One region of the Nitrincola salilacus genome, then DNA from elsewhere that is predicted to be linked to it. Evidence: predicted binding sites of a transcription regulator. Region 1 holds the regulator's gene; each other region holds the start of a gene.
The links. The regulator FNR, encoded in region 1, switches genes on or off when oxygen is low (the NO sensors DNR and NnrR bind a similar motif). The targets are predictions, from matches to a motif close to TTGATNTANATCAA.
Positions count from the first base shown of each region.

Region 2: the regulator FNR is predicted to act here: its motif matches at 2,079-2,092, upstream of ACK3CJ_RS22090 (YdcH family protein).
Region 3: the regulator FNR is predicted to act here: its motif matches at 2,523-2,536, upstream of ACK3CJ_RS08135 (TraR/DksA family transcriptional regulator).
Region 4: the regulator FNR is predicted to act here: its motif matches at 2,994-3,007, upstream of ACK3CJ_RS17290 (histone deacetylase family protein).

Region 1 is NZ_CP176580.1:2,056,166-2,060,574, reverse strand. Features, by position in the region: gene hemN (oxygen-independent coproporphyrinogen III oxidase) at 1-1,113, shown strand, start outside; gene fnr (fumarate/nitrate reduction transcriptional regulator Fnr) at 1,293-2,066, shown strand; gene ACK3CJ_RS09755 (adenine phosphoribosyltransferase) at 2,262-2,804, shown strand; gene rdgC (recombination-associated protein RdgC) at 2,806-3,720, shown strand; gene queE (7-carboxy-7-deazaguanine synthase) at 3,806-4,409, shown strand, end outside.
Region 2 is NZ_CP176580.1:4,789,369-4,793,777, forward strand. Features, by position in the region: gene ACK3CJ_RS22075 (TRAP transporter large permease) at 1-473, shown strand, start outside; gene ACK3CJ_RS22080 (winged helix DNA-binding protein) at 473-1,009, shown strand; gene ACK3CJ_RS22085 (HPP family protein) at 1,038-1,982, opposite strand; gene ACK3CJ_RS22090 (YdcH family protein) at 2,158-2,406, shown strand; gene ACK3CJ_RS22095 (DUF2157 domain-containing protein) at 2,458-3,492, opposite strand; gene ACK3CJ_RS22100 (GNAT family N-acetyltransferase) at 3,553-3,801, shown strand; gene ACK3CJ_RS22105 (DUF411 domain-containing protein) at 3,868-4,314, shown strand; gene ACK3CJ_RS22110 (aminoglycoside phosphotransferase family protein) at 4,315-4,409, opposite strand, start outside.
Region 3 is NZ_CP176580.1:1,739,931-1,744,339, forward strand. Features, by position in the region: gene ACK3CJ_RS08115 (YebC/PmpR family DNA-binding transcriptional regulator) at 1-60, shown strand, start outside; gene ruvC (crossover junction endodeoxyribonuclease RuvC) at 89-604, shown strand; gene ruvA (Holliday junction branch migration protein RuvA) at 738-1,361, shown strand; gene ruvB (Holliday junction branch migration DNA helicase RuvB) at 1,455-2,462, shown strand; gene ACK3CJ_RS08135 (TraR/DksA family transcriptional regulator) at 2,594-2,809, shown strand; gene ybgC (tol-pal system-associated acyl-CoA thioesterase) at 2,934-3,371, shown strand; gene tolQ (protein TolQ) at 3,361-4,038, shown strand; gene tolR (protein TolR) at 4,049-4,409, shown strand, end outside.
Region 4 is NZ_CP176580.1:3,732,607-3,737,015, forward strand. Features, by position in the region: gene ACK3CJ_RS17280 (glutathione peroxidase) at 580-1,320, opposite strand; gene ACK3CJ_RS17285 (DEAD/DEAH box helicase) at 1,556-2,923, shown strand; gene ACK3CJ_RS17290 (histone deacetylase family protein) at 3,181-4,104, shown strand; gene ACK3CJ_RS17295 (NAD(P)/FAD-dependent oxidoreductase) at 4,147-4,409, opposite strand, start outside.

The sequences.
Region 1 (4,409 bases):
CGTGAAATGAAAACCCTGTCTGACTGGTATGGCAAGGATCGTCAGGTCAATCAGCTGCATTGGGGCGGCGGTACCCCCACCTTCATCAGCGATGAGCAGATGCATGAGTTGATGGGCAATCTGCGTCAGTACTTCAATCTGCGTGATGATGATCAGGGCGACTACTCCATCGAGATTGACCCGCGTGAAGCCAGCCGCTCAACCATGGAGGTTCTGCGCGAAACCGGTTTCAATCGCATCAGCCTCGGCGTACAGGATCTGGAGCACGAGGTTCAGGAGGCCGTGAATCGTGTACAGCCGATCGAACAGACCCTCGCGGTGCTGGAACAGGCACGCGAACTGGGATTCACTTCGCTGAATATGGACTTGATCTACGGCCTGCCCCATCAAACACCAGACAGCTTTGATCGCACCCTGGATAAAGTGATTGAGATGAGCCCGGATCGCCTGTCAGTGTTCAACTATGCTCATATGCCCGAGCGTTTTCGTTCGCAGCGCCATATACAGAGCGAACACTTGCCCAGCGCGGAAGCCAAGCTGATTATCCTGCAAAATACAATCAGCAAGTTGATGGAAGCGGGTTATCGCTATATCGGCATGGACCACTTCGCCAAACCCGATGACTCTCTGGCACAGGCTCAGCTCAATGGTCAGCTGCATCGTAATTTTCAGGGTTATACGACCCATGCAGACTGCGATCTGGTAGCGATGGGCGTGTCATCCATCAGCAAGATCGGCAACGTTTACTATCAGAATGAACACGACCTCGGTCTCTATACCCAGGCAATCGAAGAGAAGCAGAATGCCGTGCGCCGCGGCATTACACTCAGTCGCGATGACCTGATCCGTGCCGCTGTAATAGAGCAACTGATCTGCCATTTCAGACTCGATACCCAAGCGATCGCATCGCATTTCAAACTTGATTTCGACAGCTACTTTGCCGCTGAGATGCAGGAGCTGCGACAGTTTGAACAGGACGGTCTGGTTCATCTTGATGCTGGCATCATTCATGTCACACCAGCTGGACGTCTCTTGATCAGACGTGTCTGCATGGCATTCGATGCCTACATTCCCAAACTGCAACCTACCCGAGGCTATTCACGCATCATCTGATCCAAACCTGACTAATGACGGTCTGTTGCTATAATAGTTGTCATGACTACTGTTATAACAGTTAGTCTATAAGCGTCTGCTGAACTTCACCCCGGGCGCTAAATGATACATAATGTCCTTTGAATAGATCGGGCATGACCGTCACAGACACTGCAGGACTTGGATGGATGATAAATCGGATGGATGATAAAGCAGCATCAGGTAAGCTTCACAGCATCAAGCCATCACACTGCAACACCTGCAGTCTGAGCAGTCTGTGCCTCCCTGTTTCGCTCAACATGACCGAGATGGAGCGGCTGGACAATATCATCGACAAGAGCCGACCATTGAAAAAAGGTGAGCACCTGTTCAGACAGGGCGACCCTTTTGGCAGCATTTACGCCATCCGTGCTGGCTCCGTCAAAAGCTACACCATCACCAATGATGGTGAAGAACAGATCACCGGTTTCTATCTGCCAGGTGAGCTGGTTGGCCTCAGTGGCTATGATGCCAACCACTATCCGGTCTCGGTCAAGATTCTGGAAACCACCACCGTCTGCGAAATTCCGTTTGAACGCCTTGATGACCTGTCTGGACAACTCCCTGAGCTGCGTCGCCAGATTGTACGCACCATGAGCAAAGAGATCCGCGACGAGCAACAGATGATGTTGCTGCTGTCGAAGAAAAATGCCGAGCAACGCGTCGCCACCTTCCTGATCAAACTGTCGCAGCGTTTTCAGGAGCGGCGCTACTCTGCCATGTCTTTCCGTTTGTCCATGTCACGAAATGAGATCGGTAACTACCTGGGTTTGGCCGTTGAAACTATCAGCCGTATCTTCACCCGTTTTCAAAACCAGAACCTGATTCAGGTGGATGGCAAAGAGATCAAACTGATGGATCTTGAAGAGATCTATGAGCTGTCTGGCGAATGCTCCGTGGACGACCCTTCCGCCCTTCAACAAAAGCGTAACTGATACAGATGTTTACTACCTGCCGAGAATAACCGTGTCTCAAACCAAAAAAAACGCCTCAGATTTTCATCTGAGGCGCCCGAATGTCCCACAATGACGTCATCAGTTCATTGTGTAACCCAACGAGCCTATTAAACACCGCCTGATACCCGAAAACATTGAGCTGTATCAAGTTTGCATCCTATTGAGGAGTTTCTGATGTCTTTTGACGAATATTACATAAAATCGGTGATCCGATCCCTGCCTGACTGGCCCGAACCCGGCGTTATGTTCAGGGATGTAACACCGGTTTTCAAAGACCCGAAAGCGATGCGCATGGTATGTGATGCCTTCATTCAGCGCTATATCGGCAGTGATATCACCCATATTGCAGGAATAGATGCACGCGGCTTTCTGCTGGGATCGGTAATTGCCTATCAGCTCAATCTACCGCTGATTCTGGTACGCAAGAAAGGCAAACTGCCGGGCGACACCATCAGCCAGGAATATAAACTGGAATATGGCACTGCTGCTGTTGAGGTTCAAACAGATGCTGTTGCGGCTGGAGATCGCGTACTGCTGCTTGATGATCTGATCGCCACAGGCGGTACCCTGCTGGCCAGCTGTAGCCTGATCAATCAGTTGGGTGCAGATGTCACAGAAGTGGCCGCACTGATCGACCTGCCGGATCTGCAGGGATCCGCCCGCATCCAGGAAAGTGGAATTCCTGTCTACTCTTTGCTTGCCTACGCCGGACACTGAAATGAATTGGTTTAAAAACGCTATCTGCTATCGCTTCGAACCCGCTGAAGACTTCACGGAAGAGCATCTCGAAAGAGTACTGCTGGAAAAACCCTTTGTACCCTGTGGCCGCCATGAAGTCAGTCGCAGCGGCTGGACCTCACCGACTGGCCCTCTGTCTGAGTCACCAGTATTCAGCAGCAATGGCTATATCCTGATCAGCTATCTGGTTGAGGAGAAAATTCTGCCCACCAGCGTGATCCGTGACGAAATGGATGAGCGTATCCGTGTCATCGAAGAGAACGAAGCACGCAAGGTGTACCGCAAGGAACGCCAGCAGATGAAAGACGACATCACGCTTGAGCTTCTGCCACGCGCCTTCACACGACGTCATCGTACCCGCGCCCTGCTGATGCCTCAGCAAGGCTGGATTCTGGTCGATGTCGGCAGCTTCAAACGTGCCGAAGACCTGCTCAGTGCCCTGCGTGAAGCGTTGGGATCGCTGATTGTAAGACCATTGGAGGTCAACCAGGCCCCCAGCAGCGTCATGACCGAATGGCTGCAGGACAAACGCCCTATTCCCTCCGTTATTGAGGTTGAAGATGAGAGCGAGCTGCGTGATCTCAGCGCAGAGGGAGGCGTTATTCGCGTCAAGGGACAGGACCTGTTCAGCGATGAGATCCGCGCCCACCTGGACAATGGCATGCAGATCACGCGGCTGGCGTTTAACTGGGAGGAGCAGATTCGTCTGGTGTTGCATGCCGATATGAGCCTGCATCGCCTGAAGCTCACCGACCAGTTCCGCGAGCAGATGGACAATGACAGCCCTGAAGATGAGCTGGCCTATTTTGATGCCCAATTGACGCAGATGGGGCTAGAGTTCAGCCGCTTTGTGCCGGCGCTGGTGGAAGCCTTCGGCGGGGAACCCGTCCGATAAGGCGGCGTCATACTTTGACTGAATAGCCTTTACTGAATGGCCCTTACGAATAGCCTTTACTGTTTTAACCTGATCCGGAGTTTACATGTACAGTGTCAAAGAGATGTTCTACACCCTGCAAGGTGAAGGCGCTCAAAGCGGTCGAGCAGCAGTTTTTTGTCGCTTTACCGGATGTAATCTCTGGTCAGGTCGTGAACAGGACAGGGAGAGTTCCGTGTGCAAGTTCTGTGATACAGACTTTATCGGCACTGATGGCCAGAACGGCGGTAAGTTTGAAACAGCCGAGGCGCTGGCCAGTCGTATTCGCAGCTTCTGGCCAGCAGGCGAAAAAGGCCAGCCCTATGTCGTCTGTACCGGAGGAGAGCCTGCACTGCAGCTGGATGGCGAGCTGGTTGAGGCACTGCACCAGAAAGGGTTCGAAATAGCGATTGAAACAAATGGTACCCGTCCCTTGCCAGCCGGCATTGACTGGATCTGTGTCAGCCCCAAAGCTGATGCAGAGCTGCTGATTACACAAGGTCATGAGCTGAAACTGGTCTATCCGCAACGCGAAAACCGCCCCGAACAGTTTCAGTCACTCGATTTTGAGCACTTTTACCTGCAACCACTCGATAGCCCGGAGCAGGCAGCCAACACAGCCGCCTGCATCCGCTACTGCATGGATCACCCGCAGTGGAAATTAAGCCTGC
Region 2 (4,409 bases), 2.1 Mb from region 1:
CAGTGAAAACCTCCTGCATGATCGCCTTTATCCTGGCCGGTGCCTCCTTCCTGACGGCAGCGATGGGTTTCACCCGCATGCCAAGTGAGCTGGCTTCGCTGATTGCGACGATGGATCTGTCGCCGTTCATGCTGCTGGCGGTTCTTACGCTGTTCTTCATCGTGCTGGGATGTTTCCTGGATGGGATCTCCGTGGTGGTACTGACAACCTCAATCATGTTGCCAATGGTTGAGGCTGCCGGTATCGATCTGATCTGGTTCGGAATCTATCTGGTGATCGTGGTCGAGATGTCGCAGATCACACCACCGGTTGGGTTTAACCTGTTCGTTTTGCAGGGTATGACCGGGAAAAATATCCTGCATATCGCCAAAGCAGCCTTACCCTTCTTCTTCCTGATGCTGCTGGGTGTTATCCTGATAAGCTTGTTCCCGCAGATAGTCACCTTTCTGCCAGATGCCATGGGTAATCGTTGATGACACAGGAAAAACACAGCCGTCGTGTGGTTGATCCACGTGGCCCGATCGTCTCGTCCGAACATCTGTCGCGCAGTGCGCAAGAGCTGTCGGAGTTTGAATTCGGTCTGATCATATCCAGCCACGCATTCAACCGCTGGATGGTTCGCTGCATGACGGCTGTTGGTTTTCCTGAACTGGGTTCGCTGGATATTCTGGTGCTGCACAGCATCAATCATCGTGAGCGTGCCAAGCGCCTGTCGGATATCTGTCTGGTGTTGAATGTTGAAGACAGCCATACCGTCAGTTATGCATTGAAAAAGCTGGCTAAACTAGGCCTCATAGAGGGCGAGAAGATGGGCAAGGAGTCCTTCTTCAGAACCACGGATGAGGGCCGCAAGGTCTGTACCAGCTATGCAGAGATCCGAGAGGCCTGTTTGATCGAATCTCTGGCATCGCTCGGTATTGCTCGAGAGGATATGCATCAGATAGCCAGTACGTTGCGTGCTATCTCTGGCTTGTATGATCAGGCGGCACGCTCGGCGGCCTCGCTGTAGTGGATCAGTAACAACAGCGAAGCATTTGTCAGTCAGATGCTTCGCTTCCTGCCTTGACCCAACCATCCTGCTGTTCAACCACCTCATATCTGGCCCACAGACGAAACCCTTCCAGTGAGCTGCTACCTGTTTCACCTTTATTTGTACCGGCCAGGGTGCGATATATCACGTTGGCAGATCTCCCGGATCTCAGTGTGATCACCTGACGTATGCCCCAGCTCTTTCCCAGCTTGCCGTTGCTGTAACAGCGACCGGCGCGTATCTGATCAGGGTGCACCGGATGGTTGGCAGAGTGCTGATGCGCAAGCTCTAAAAGCTCTGCCATCTGCTCAGCCGTAATATCCAGATAGGAGTCGGTCTGCTCCAGTGCTGCGGCAAAATCCTCACGAGTCAGTTCGAAATGATCCTGCTGATTGTTTCCAGACCGACTGACCTCATGCCTGCGCATCAGTCCTGCGGGATAGCGCCGCCATGCAAACAGTGCATTGAACAGAAAAGCGACCAGTAAAAGTGTCATTACATTCATCAATACCGGAGTAATCAGATAGCCATAGCCCAGGGTATAGACCTGATCACCTCCGATCACTGCAATCATGGATGTCGCACCTGCCGGTGGGTGCAGGCAGCGGAGGTATTGCATGGCAGCCATTGCTGTGGCGGCAGCCAGTGCCGGTGTCCACCAGGTGATGGGAAACAGCTTGTGGCAGGTTACGCCGATGGCTGCTGCCAGCAAGTGCCCGCCCAATACCGGCCAGGGTTGAGAGAAAACACCATGCGGAGAGCCAAACAACAAAATGGCAGTGGCGCCCATGGACGCAATCATCAACAGGGAGCTCTGATCAGCCAGATACCATTCCGAGATCTCATACACAGCCAGTAGCCCCAGCAATGCGCCTGATATGGATATCAGCTTCTCAGCGTGAGAAGTGGTATTGGGTTGAATGCCGAGGATCTGGCGCAGCAGAGTGTTCAAAGCCGACTCACCTGAGTGATTGGATGTTTGATACAGCCCATATGCTAGCTTGTGCGCAAGCTGCAGGCAAACCGGCTGTCAGTACATCATGACCCTTTGCGTTGGATCAATGCAAAGGGTCTGAGAAAGGTCTAGTATGGTCTTGAGCTAAATCTGATACACAAGGAAGCTGAAAATGGTAGAAAAACACGATCTGATCCATGAACTGCCCGAGTTTCGTGAGCAGATTCACCAGATGAAAATGGACAACGCACATTTTGCCAAACTGTTTGATGAGTACCATCAGCACGATCACGAAGTGCGTCGTATTGAAAACGGTGTCGAAGTGAGCAGCGATGAATATATCGAAAACCTGAAAAAACAGCGGTTGAGCCTGAAAGATCAGCTCTTCGCGATGCTGAAGAGCGATGAAGCTTCAGTCTGATCCGAATAAGTGCCCGGTAACGGGCACATTCTCCTACCTTACTTCTCTCCTTTAATGACGCTTTGCCAGCAGCATCTGTAACTTTTTCGGTAACAGACTTTGAATTCTGCGGTTGATGCGTTCTTCATGTTTTTGCCAGAGTATGCCAAGCCAGATAATGCCGAGACCGATCACAGTCAGTATAAATGGAAACAGAATACTGTCCTGGAAGACGTTATAGGCCAGGTGTCCGAGATAGGTGGCAGCACCCAGTGCCCCGAATACGACGAAAACACGGCGCGACAGGACGGCTCCGATCAGAATCATGCCCAGGTTGATGCAGAAGTAGATAAACTTGTTCAGCTCGCTGTCGGATGAGAGCAGTGTCATACCGCTCCAGAAAGTGATCACGCCAAACAGATAGAGCCAGAAGGCAAAATCCTGACGGCGGGTAGTACGGACATCGATCCAGAAGGCGAGCAGCGTCATCAGTAGTCCGAACCAGATGGAAGTCAGTTTGCGCAGCTCCCAGTTATAGTCCAGATCGTTAAACAGAAAAGGCACCAGATCCATGCTCATGTACCAGAGCGTGACGGCAATCGGCATCACCAGAAAAGCCAGACGATAGCGCCAGAGCAGGATAGTACCGACCGCCAGAGTACTCAGTTCCATGATCAGCCAGCGCCAGTCGATCCAGCGGTGTAGATCACGATAGAAACGCCCCTCTGCCCAGAGTCCAAGACCATTTTGCAAACCATAGATAGCCAAGGGTGTCAGCACCAGCACAAAAGTGGCTGTGATACCGGCCGGAATCGGCAAGCGCTTGCTATAGAGCAGATGCTCGGTCAGCCACAGGCCAGCGACGGCATAGGCGAGCGCAATAAATAGCAGCCCCCAACCACCGAAGCTCTCCCAGCCGAGTGTCATGAACAAGGTCATGGCACCGATGGCCAGCATGCCTCCCAGATAATAGAGGATATGGGTAAAGCGAAACCCGGGTGTGTCTTGAGATGCCTGGTTCAGAAACGCCCAGAGCGCCTGTACTTGTTGTTCGCTGATAATGCCCTGCTGGCTGGCCTCATCAAGTAGGCCTCGATTCAGTTTCATGGCCACTCCTTGTGCTAATATCTATTTTTATATTGTCTACTTTACCCTGTAGAGGTCGCGATGATGGAGCAAATGGTTGAACATCAGATGGAGTATAACCGCTTTCTGCTGACACAGGATGGTCATGATTGTGTGCTCGAGTATCAGATCTCGGATGATCAGATCAACTTCAGCAGCACCTACGTGCCCCCTGAACTGCGCAACCATGGGCTGGCAGAAAAACTGGTCAGAGCCGGATTGAAGTGGGCCAGAGATAATGGCTATCAGATCACGGCTACCTGCTGGTATGTGCAGAAGTTTCTGCACTGACAGAACTCCTGGCGCTTCTACCTGTCATAGGGTTAAGCCATTACGTATTACTTTCGGAGTTTACTCATGCGATCACCTTCAATCATTCTGGCGGCTTTTCTGAGCAGTGTAGTATTGACCAGCACAGCAAATGCTGAATCTGTCATGCAGGTATACAAGAGCGAGTTCTGTGGTTGCTGCAAAGACTGGATTACCCATGTCGAGTCTGCTGGCATCAAGGTTGAAGCCGTGAATATTGATGATCTTAATGGCAAGAAGGCAGAGTTGGGACTTCCTCAGGAGTTGTCTTCCTGCCATACCGGCGTTATTGATGGCTATCTGGTAGAAGGTCATGTTCCGGCAGATGATATACTTCGATTGCTGAGAGAGCGGCCAGCAATCAAGGGGCTCTCAGTACCTGGCATGCCTCATGGTTCACCGGGTATGGAAACCGGACGCCTGGATCATTACAAGGTGTTTGCGTTTGACCAGACCGGTAAGCAGCCAGAAGTCTGGTCGGAATATAATCAGTAGCTACTTAGACGTTTCCTGGTTGCCTGCATGCCGTGCCAGCGTCAGGCAGCGCTGGCGTAGTTCCTCTCCCTCAGCAGAGCTTGCGAATCCCGGTC
Region 3 (4,409 bases), 320 kb from region 1:
CTCGATGACACCCAGGAGGTGTACCATAATGCCGACATTCCTGAAGAGGCGATGGCGTGAGTCGGTTGCCGGTCAGGAATGCTGACGCATGGTGATTCTGGGGATAGATCCCGGCTCTCGGATTACCGGGTATGGTGTGATCAGCTCACTGGGTTCTCGAAATGAGTATATCGCCAGTGGCTGCATCCGTATCAAGGGTGATGAACTGGCTGATCGTCTGAGCCAGGTCTATGCCGGTATCACCGAGGTGATCGATCGTTATCTGCCTCAAGAGGTTGCCATAGAGCAGGTATTCATGGCCCGAAATGCCGACTCTGCGCTCAAGCTGGGGCAGGCAAGAGGGGTGGCGATCGTGGCAGCGGGTAATCAATTGCTGCCCGTTCATGAGTACTCGGCACGCAAGGTCAAGCAGTCAGTGGTGGGAACGGGTGCCGCCGATAAGGCGCAGGTTCAGCATATGGTGGCGATGCTGCTGAAACTTCCCGGCATGCCTCAGGCTGATGCTGCTGATGCGCTGGCCATTGCCCTGTGCCATGCTCACAGCCGTCTATCACTGGTGAGTGTTGCCGGTGTGGCTTCCGGTAAGGGTGGTCGCTGGCGCTGAGCCCTGGCGTCGATCAGATCTGTGACCGGGGCGCTTACCGGTGCTATGATCATCATCTTCAGATCCACAGTCAGACCCCGTTCAGGCTGGCAGGGTCGTCCAATTTCATGTCACAGCAGGAATCAAATCATTCATGATCGGTCATCTCAAGGGTATCGTGCTGGAGAAGCTGCCACCACAGTTGCTTCTGGATGTGCAGGGTGTTGGTTATGAGGTTGAGGCCTCGATGAATACCTTTTACCGCCTGCCTGCTGTTGGCAGCGAGGCGAGTCTTTTCACGCATCTGGTTGTGAGAGAGGATGCTCAGTTGCTGTTTGGTTTTACTGATCGCCAGGAGCGGACGTTGTTTCGCGAGCTGATCAAGACCAATGGTGTCGGCCCCAAGCTGGCCCTTACTCTGCTTTCCGGGATCAGCGCGGATGCTTTGATCAACTGTATCCAGCGCGAAGATACTGCAACGCTGATTAAAGTGCCGGGTGTTGGCAAAAAGACTGCCGAACGTCTTATCATTGAGATGAAGGATAAGCTGAAGCAGTTGCATATGCCGCTTCTATCGGGTGATCCTGCCGAGATGCCGATTCATCTGCAGCAGACGCGTGTAGATCTCCGGGGTGAGGCAGAGAGCGCGTTGTTGGCGTTGGGGTATAAGCCGGTACAGGCAACTCGTGCCGTGGAACAGGCCAGCAAACAGGCAGGAGAAGGGGCCTCAACTGAAGAGTTGATCAAGCTGGCGTTGAAATCGATGGTCAGTGCCTGAGTTTGTTGCCGGCGGGCTCATCTGGCAGGTTATTTCATGCAGCTCATTCATGCAGCTCATTTTATGCAGACAACATAGAAATACAGGAAAATCATGTTAGAAGCTGATCGCTTTATCAGTGCCCTGCCCGTGAAGAGCGAGGAACAGCACGACCGAACTGTCAGGCCTCAGGCGCTGAGTGATTATCGTGGTCAGCCAACCGTGTGTGAGCAGATGGAGATCTTCATTCATGCCGCCAGGCAGCGAAATGAAGCTTTGGATCATACTCTGATTTTCGGCCCTCCCGGTCTGGGTAAGACCACGCTGGCCAATATCATCGCCAATGAGATGGGTAGTCAGATCAAGACAACATCTGGGCCTGTGTTGGAAAAGGCCGGAGATGTCGCCGCGATTCTGACCAGCCTTGAGCCTGGGGATGTTCTCTTTATCGACGAAATTCATCGCCTGAGCCCGAATGTGGAGGAGATCCTCTATCCTGCAATGGAGGACTATCAACTCGATATCATGATCGGAGAAGGGCCGGCAGCGCGATCCATTAAAATCGATCTACCACCCTTTACGCTGGTGGGTGCGACTACGAGAGCGGGGCTACTCACCTCTCCGCTGAGGGATCGATTCGGCATAGTCCAGCGTCTGGATTTCTATTCCATTGAGGATCTGACCGCAATTGTTGTCAGAACAGCCGAGCTCTACGGAACACCCCTGGATCCGGATGGTGCCCGAGAGGTGGCTTGTCGTTCACGCGGAACGCCACGTATTGCAAACCGTCTGTTACGTCGGGCCAGGGATTTTGCTCAGGTCAAGGGAGATGGTGTGATCACGCGGGAAATTGCCGATCTGGCCCTGAATATGCTCAAGGTAGATGAGCGTGGCTTCGATCATATGGACAGAAGGATGCTGCTGGCGATGATCGAGAAGTTCGGTGGTGGCCCGGTGGGTGTGGATAGCCTGGCTGCGGCAATCAGTGAGGAGCGAGATACCATTGAGGATGTGCTGGAGCCTTATCTGATACAGCAGGGTTTTATCATGCGCACCCCGCGAGGCCGAGTGGTGACAGATCATGCCTATCAGCACTTCGGGCTGCCGAAGCCTTCAGTTTAAGTTAAGGGCCAACAAGAGTATCAAACAAGCGTATTTATTTTTCAGGAGACTGCATTTGGCTTGATGCTGATCAAGGTCTGCGCACTGTGGGTGGTTACAATCAGTGATCACTTTCCATAAATGGAGTCAGCATGTGCAGCCGACATGATAAAGCTCAGTACAGACGGGAATTGCAGTCTCTACAGCAAAGTCTGCGTGATGAGCTGTCATCCTGTGAAGCGGCGTTGCAGCGGATTGAGCAGGGCACTTACGGTCGATGTGAGGTTTGTTCAGAGCCGATCGAGCTTAATCGCCTCAAGGCCGACCCTCTTACTACACGCTGCCTGGAGTGCCAGCACAGACATTAGGCAAGGGTGATTTCGTGCTGTATTACCCCGCTGAATAAATCTCCTTAGCATTCTGATGCCCCCCTCTTGTATAAATTCTCTCGGCTGCTATTGTGGGCAGTCTTTGCTTTAATTGGGTTTCGAGATGGTATTCAGCTGGCCGCTGAGGGTTTATATTGAAGATACCGACTACGGCGGTATTGTCTATTATGTGAACTATCTGAAGTTCATGGAGCGTGCCAGAACTGAGCTGCTCCGTAGCCTGGGCATCTCTCAGCAGCAGCTTGCAGTACAACAAAGGCTCTTTGTTGTGCACAAGGTTGACTGTCAGTACAAACGCCCTGCGTTGTTGGATGATGAACTTATTGTCGAAACGGCTCTCAAAGAGCAAGCTGCTGCGCGTGTTGTTTTCCAGCAGAAGATTATTCGTGCCCGAGACTCAGTAGTGCTCTGTCAAGCTGAGGTTCAGGTTGCATGTGTAAATTCCACATCCATGAAACCCTGTCGATGGCCTTCTGCTATTTCGGCCGGGCTGGAAAAATATTGTCAATGCCACTCCGAGGGAGAGAAAAGTGCAAGATAAGATGTCAATCTGGAGCCTGATCCTTGAGGCGAGCCTCTTGGTGCAACTGGTTATGCTGGTGCTGGTGCTGGCTTCGTTCTTGTCATGGGTTATGATTTTTCAGCGCAGATCCGTTTTGCAGCGTGCCAGAAAATCTTTTATTGCCTTTGAAGAGCGCTTTTGGTCAGGGACGGATCTCGGACATCTTTTCCGTGAAGTCAGTCAGAACCCTAACCCCGACAATGGCGCCGAGAATATTTTTCGTGCTGGTCTGAAAGAGTTCACGCGTCTGACTCAGAGTGGTAACGCTGATCCGGATGTGGTGATGAATGGTGTTCAGCGCAGTATGCGCGTCGCTTTTTCTCGTGAAGAGGAAAAGTTGGAGAAACACCTGCCATTTCTGGCAACGGTCGGCTCGACCAGTCCCTATATCGGTCTGTTTGGAACCGTATGGGGGATCATGAACTCATTCCGCGGTCTTGCAAATGTGCATCAGGCAACGCTGTCGGCTGTAGCGCCTGGTATTGCTGAGGCCCTGATTGCGACGGCTATCGGACTCTTTGCCGCAATTCCGGCTGTTATCGCCTACAACCGCTTCTCGGCTCAATCGGAAGCGCTGATGAGTAACTACGAGACGTTTGCTGACGAGTTTTCCAGCATTCTCTACCGCCGCGTTCATGTGCTTTGAGGTTTAATCGATGATCAGGCGGAACCGAAAAAAGCGCAAGCTGAACGCAGAAATGAACGTCGTACCCTATATCGATGTCACATTGGTGTTACTTATTATCTTTATGGTAACGGCACCCATGCTGACGCAGGGGGTTAATGTCGAGCTGCCTCAGGCCAGTGCAGAGCCGGTTGAAACGCAGGATGAAGAGCCACTGATCGTAACGGTTGATGCTCAGGGACAATACTTCATCAATGTAGGTGGTGAAGATACTGATCCAGTGGATGCTGAAACCGTTCAGGATCGAGTTGGTAAGGTGCTGAACAGTTCACCTGAGAAGATGATACTGGTCAGAGGGGATCGTCATGTTGATTATGACCAAGTGGTCAAAC
Region 4 (4,409 bases), 1.7 Mb from region 1:
CTTTCTAACACTGAAGACTTATGCGGAAGCTGAAATGAGCTTCCACAAGGCCCTTCTCATGCCGTTCCATCAACACCTTATACACAAAAAACCCCGAGTTGACGGCAATTTATCCTCAATCCATATCAACTGCTGCGGTTGCACACAGTTTCTGTGTGTAAAACAGTGAACAAGTTAGGGACAGGGCTAGGAGACAGAGCTGAAAGCCCCGTCAATGCTGGCTTTAAAAAAACAGGTCAAAAGTTACCCACCCCCAGCACGATTATAAACAGGTAGAGAAAGTCAACCCGGCCAGGATACTAATTTACCTTAAATAGCAGACTGAAGAGCTTGTAAATGAAGGAAGTTGAAATTTTATGCACAACCATTTTACACCCCGCCGATATTCGTTGAATAACAGCTCATTTCGGGCCTGTATAAATACAAAACCCCGTACACTTATCCATCACACAGGATAAGTGTACGGGGTTATATACAAGAGCTGTTTACAAGAGCTATTCACAGGCGTCATTCACAAGCACTGTCGCAGTAAACAGTGCAGTATGCTAATCAGCACCGATGAGTATCAACAGCAGTTGTTCAAGCCTGAGCAGCTAACCACTGCTCCAACTCATCAGCACCACCGACCAGTTGACCATCCACATAGATTTGCGGCGTGGTACCGCGGCCGGTAATCGCTGTCAGTGAAGAGTAGCTGATACCCTTGCTACCAAGAACGATCTCTTCATAGCGCAATCCCTTCTGACCCAATGCTTGTTTTGCACGTACACAGTGCGGGCAACCGGGCTTGCTCATCACGGTGATACGCTTGGGTTGTACCGCATTCGGATTAATGTAGTTCAGCATTGTGTCGGCATCAGAGAAGCGGAAGGGATCACCACCGGTTTCAGATTCGATGAACATCTTCTCAATCACACCATCCTTCACCAGCATGGAGTAGCGCCAGCTACGCTTGCCGAATCCCAGCTCCTGCTTGTCTACGAGCATGCCCATCCCTTCGCTGAATTCACCATTACCATCTGGCAACATCATGATGTTTTCAACATTCTGGTCGGCAGCCCAGGCATTCATCACAAATGCATCATTAACAGAAAGACAGATGATGCTGTCCACGCCACAACCGCTCAAAACAGGCGCTAATTCATTGTAACGCGGCAGATGGGTGCTGGAGCAGGTAGGTGTGAAAGCTCCCGGCAGTGCAAACAGTACAACGGTCTTGCCCTTGAACAATTCATCTGTTGTCAGGTTGACCCACTCATTGCCCTGACGGGTTCGAAATGTGACATCCGGCACACGTTGACCTTCACGGTTCTGCAGCATATGTGTTCTCCATTTGAGATTTTATTAATTCATTGAAAACAGTGTATAAAAATGTGTCGTGGAAAGAAAATTAATTGTTTTCTGAAAATCGATTGCAATAAACTATCGAAATATTATCCCGATACCGTTTCTCTACCTGGTGACTATCTACGTCATCACCACCAACTCAGACCGACAAACGCTTCATTTTCTGCTAGCATCACGGTTAATATATCCTCAGTGAGAATTAACACGCGTGTTTACTGACATTACCCTGGATTCCAGCCTGAACAAGGCGATCGAAACCCTCGGCTTTACCGAGCCTACACCGGTTCAGTCCAGCACCATCAAAGATGCCATGGCAGGACGCGACCTGATGGTCGGCGCTGAAACCGGCAGCGGTAAAACCCTGGCCTTTCTGCTGCCGATCCTGCACCAGTTGATGCAGAAAGACGCGCCACGCAGTGGTACCCGTGCACTGATTCTGACACCGACCCGAGAACTTGCGGAACAGGTCAGCAAGGTTTGCGAATCGCTGGTGGCCTTCAGCAGCATCAAGGTGATACAGGTCTGTGGTGGCGAAGGCTTCAAGGAGCAGTCGGCACGTATTCGCCGCAATCCTGAAGTCATTGTCGGTACCCCTGGTCGTCTGGTGGAGCATATCGAACGCAATACCCTGGACTTCAAGGATCTGGAATGTCTGGTACTCGATGAAGCCGATCGCATGCTGGACATGGGGTTTCGCGATGAAGTGCTGACAATTACTGATGCCTGTCAGGCAGAGCGCCAGACCATGCTCTTTTCTGCCACGCTGAATCGTCGCGAGATCAACGATCTGGTCGAGCGCGTGCTGAAAGATCCGATTCAGATTCTGTTGAGTACGGCACAGACCTCATCGGATCATGTCCGTCAGCAGGTTGTACTGGCAGATGATAACCAGCATAAGGAAAAGGAGCTCAACTGGCTTCTCAACAACGAAACCTACGACCGGGCGCTGGTGTTTACCAATACCCGCGTTCAAGCCGATCATCTGGGCGGCATACTGCGCTATAACAAGCATCGCGCAGCAGTCCTGCATGGTGAGATGCAACAACCGCAACGCCGCCAGGTGCTCAACCTGCTGCGCCAGAACAAGGTCAAAGTGCTTGTCGCCACTGATGTCGCCGCGCGTGGTCTGGATATCGACGGTATCGATCTGGTGATCAACTTTGATATGGCGCGTAGCGGTGATGAGTATGTGCATCGTATCGGCCGCACCGCACGTGCCGGTAAAGAGGGGCTAGCGGTGACGCTGATCGCTCATTACGAGTGGAACCTGATGTCGAGCATCGAACGCTATCTGAAAACCAGCTTCGAGCGTCGTGCCCTGCCAGGCCTGAAAGGCAGCTATACCGGACCGAAGAAGGTTCGAAGTTCAGGTAAAGCGGTCGGTAAGAAGAAAGAGCCGGACAGAAAGGGCAGCGTGGAAACCGTCAAGGTGAAGAAGCGCTTGCGTGATCAGAAGTCCATAGGTAAACGACGTGTACCTTCGGCAGAAAAAGCAGTGGAGAAAAAAGTAGAACCCAGCGTGATCAGTGACGGTTTTGCACCACTGAAAAAAAGAGGGACACCGGACGCAGGGTGAACGGCGTCTGATGCCCCAAGACAGTTCTATGCTGTGAGGCCAATACTACGCCCCGTTCAGATTCCGAGTTATGATCTGGATCAAGTATTGGTCTGTGCAGCAAAAAAATCGCATACAACCAAGGGCTAACGTCTCCAGAGCCCATTTTGCTCTACAATGCTGTGTATCAACGTCTGTCTGGCGGCCTGATATTCATGACAACTGTGACACGTCTCTATTGAATATTCCTGGCCGCTTCACCGGGAGATAATAATAAAATGAGCACCGCCTACATCAGCCATCAGGATTGTCTGCTGCACAATATGGGGCCTGACCATCCTGAAAGCCCAGTCAGGCTTCAGGCGATCCGCAAGGTGCTGGAACGAACCGGCTTGATTGATCATCTGGATCAGACAGACTCCGTTGCCATTACAGAGGAACAGATACAGCTGGTGCATGCTCGACTGCATCACAGCAAGCTCGAGATCCTCAGCCCTCAGCAGGGGATCGTCTATGCCGATGATGATACGGCACTTTGCCCCGACTCTCTGCATGCCGCCAGCCTGGCTGCCGGCAGTGTGATTCTGGCAGCCGATCGTGTGCTGGCCGGACATAATCACAACGCTTTCTGCGCCGTACGCCCTCCCGGACATCATGCCGAATACAGCACGGCGATGGGCTTTTGCTTTTACAATAATGTCGCCATCGGTGCCGGCTATGCGCTGAAGCAACCCGGTATTGAACGGGTCGCGATTCTCGATTTCGACGTACACCACGGCAACGGCACTGTGGATATCTTCAAGGATCGCCCGGAAGTACTGGTCTGCTCTACCTTCCAGCACCCCTACTACCCGATGCGTTATCACGATCTGGCGCGGCCCAATATCGTCAACTGCCCGCTGCCGGCACACAGTAACAGTAAACTCTTTCGTGATGCTGTGGAAAACAGGTGGTTGCCCGCTTTGAAAGCGCACAAGCCCGACATGATATTTATCTCAGCGGGTTTTGATGCACACAAGGAAGACCCGATGGCGGATCTGAATCTGGATGAAGAGGATTATCGCTGGGTGACGCAGCAGATCATGGCCGTTGCAGAGGAGTACAGCCGCGGTCGGATCGTATCAGTACTCGAAGGTGGCTACAATCCAGTCGCGCTGGCGTTCAGTGTTCAGGCACATATTGAGGTACTGGCGGGATACTGATCCCTCTCAGCACTCTTTTACCCTCCCCTTTCAACACCACCTTTAACAGAGCCGAGGGAAGCGATGTGCTGTTCTGGCGGCAACCTCATAGAATGCCGCCTGCAGATCCCGCAAAGGAACTCGTGACGGCTGTGTCACCGGCAGGGGCATCACAGTGGTATCCCCCGTACACAGATATTGCGCCAGCGCCCGCCCCATCCAGGTACCTGGTCCAATTCCCCGCCCACTGTATCCCATGCAACTGTAGAGACCGCTGGCCAGTTCATGAAAATGCGGCAGGTGATCCTGACTGAAAGCGATCTGCC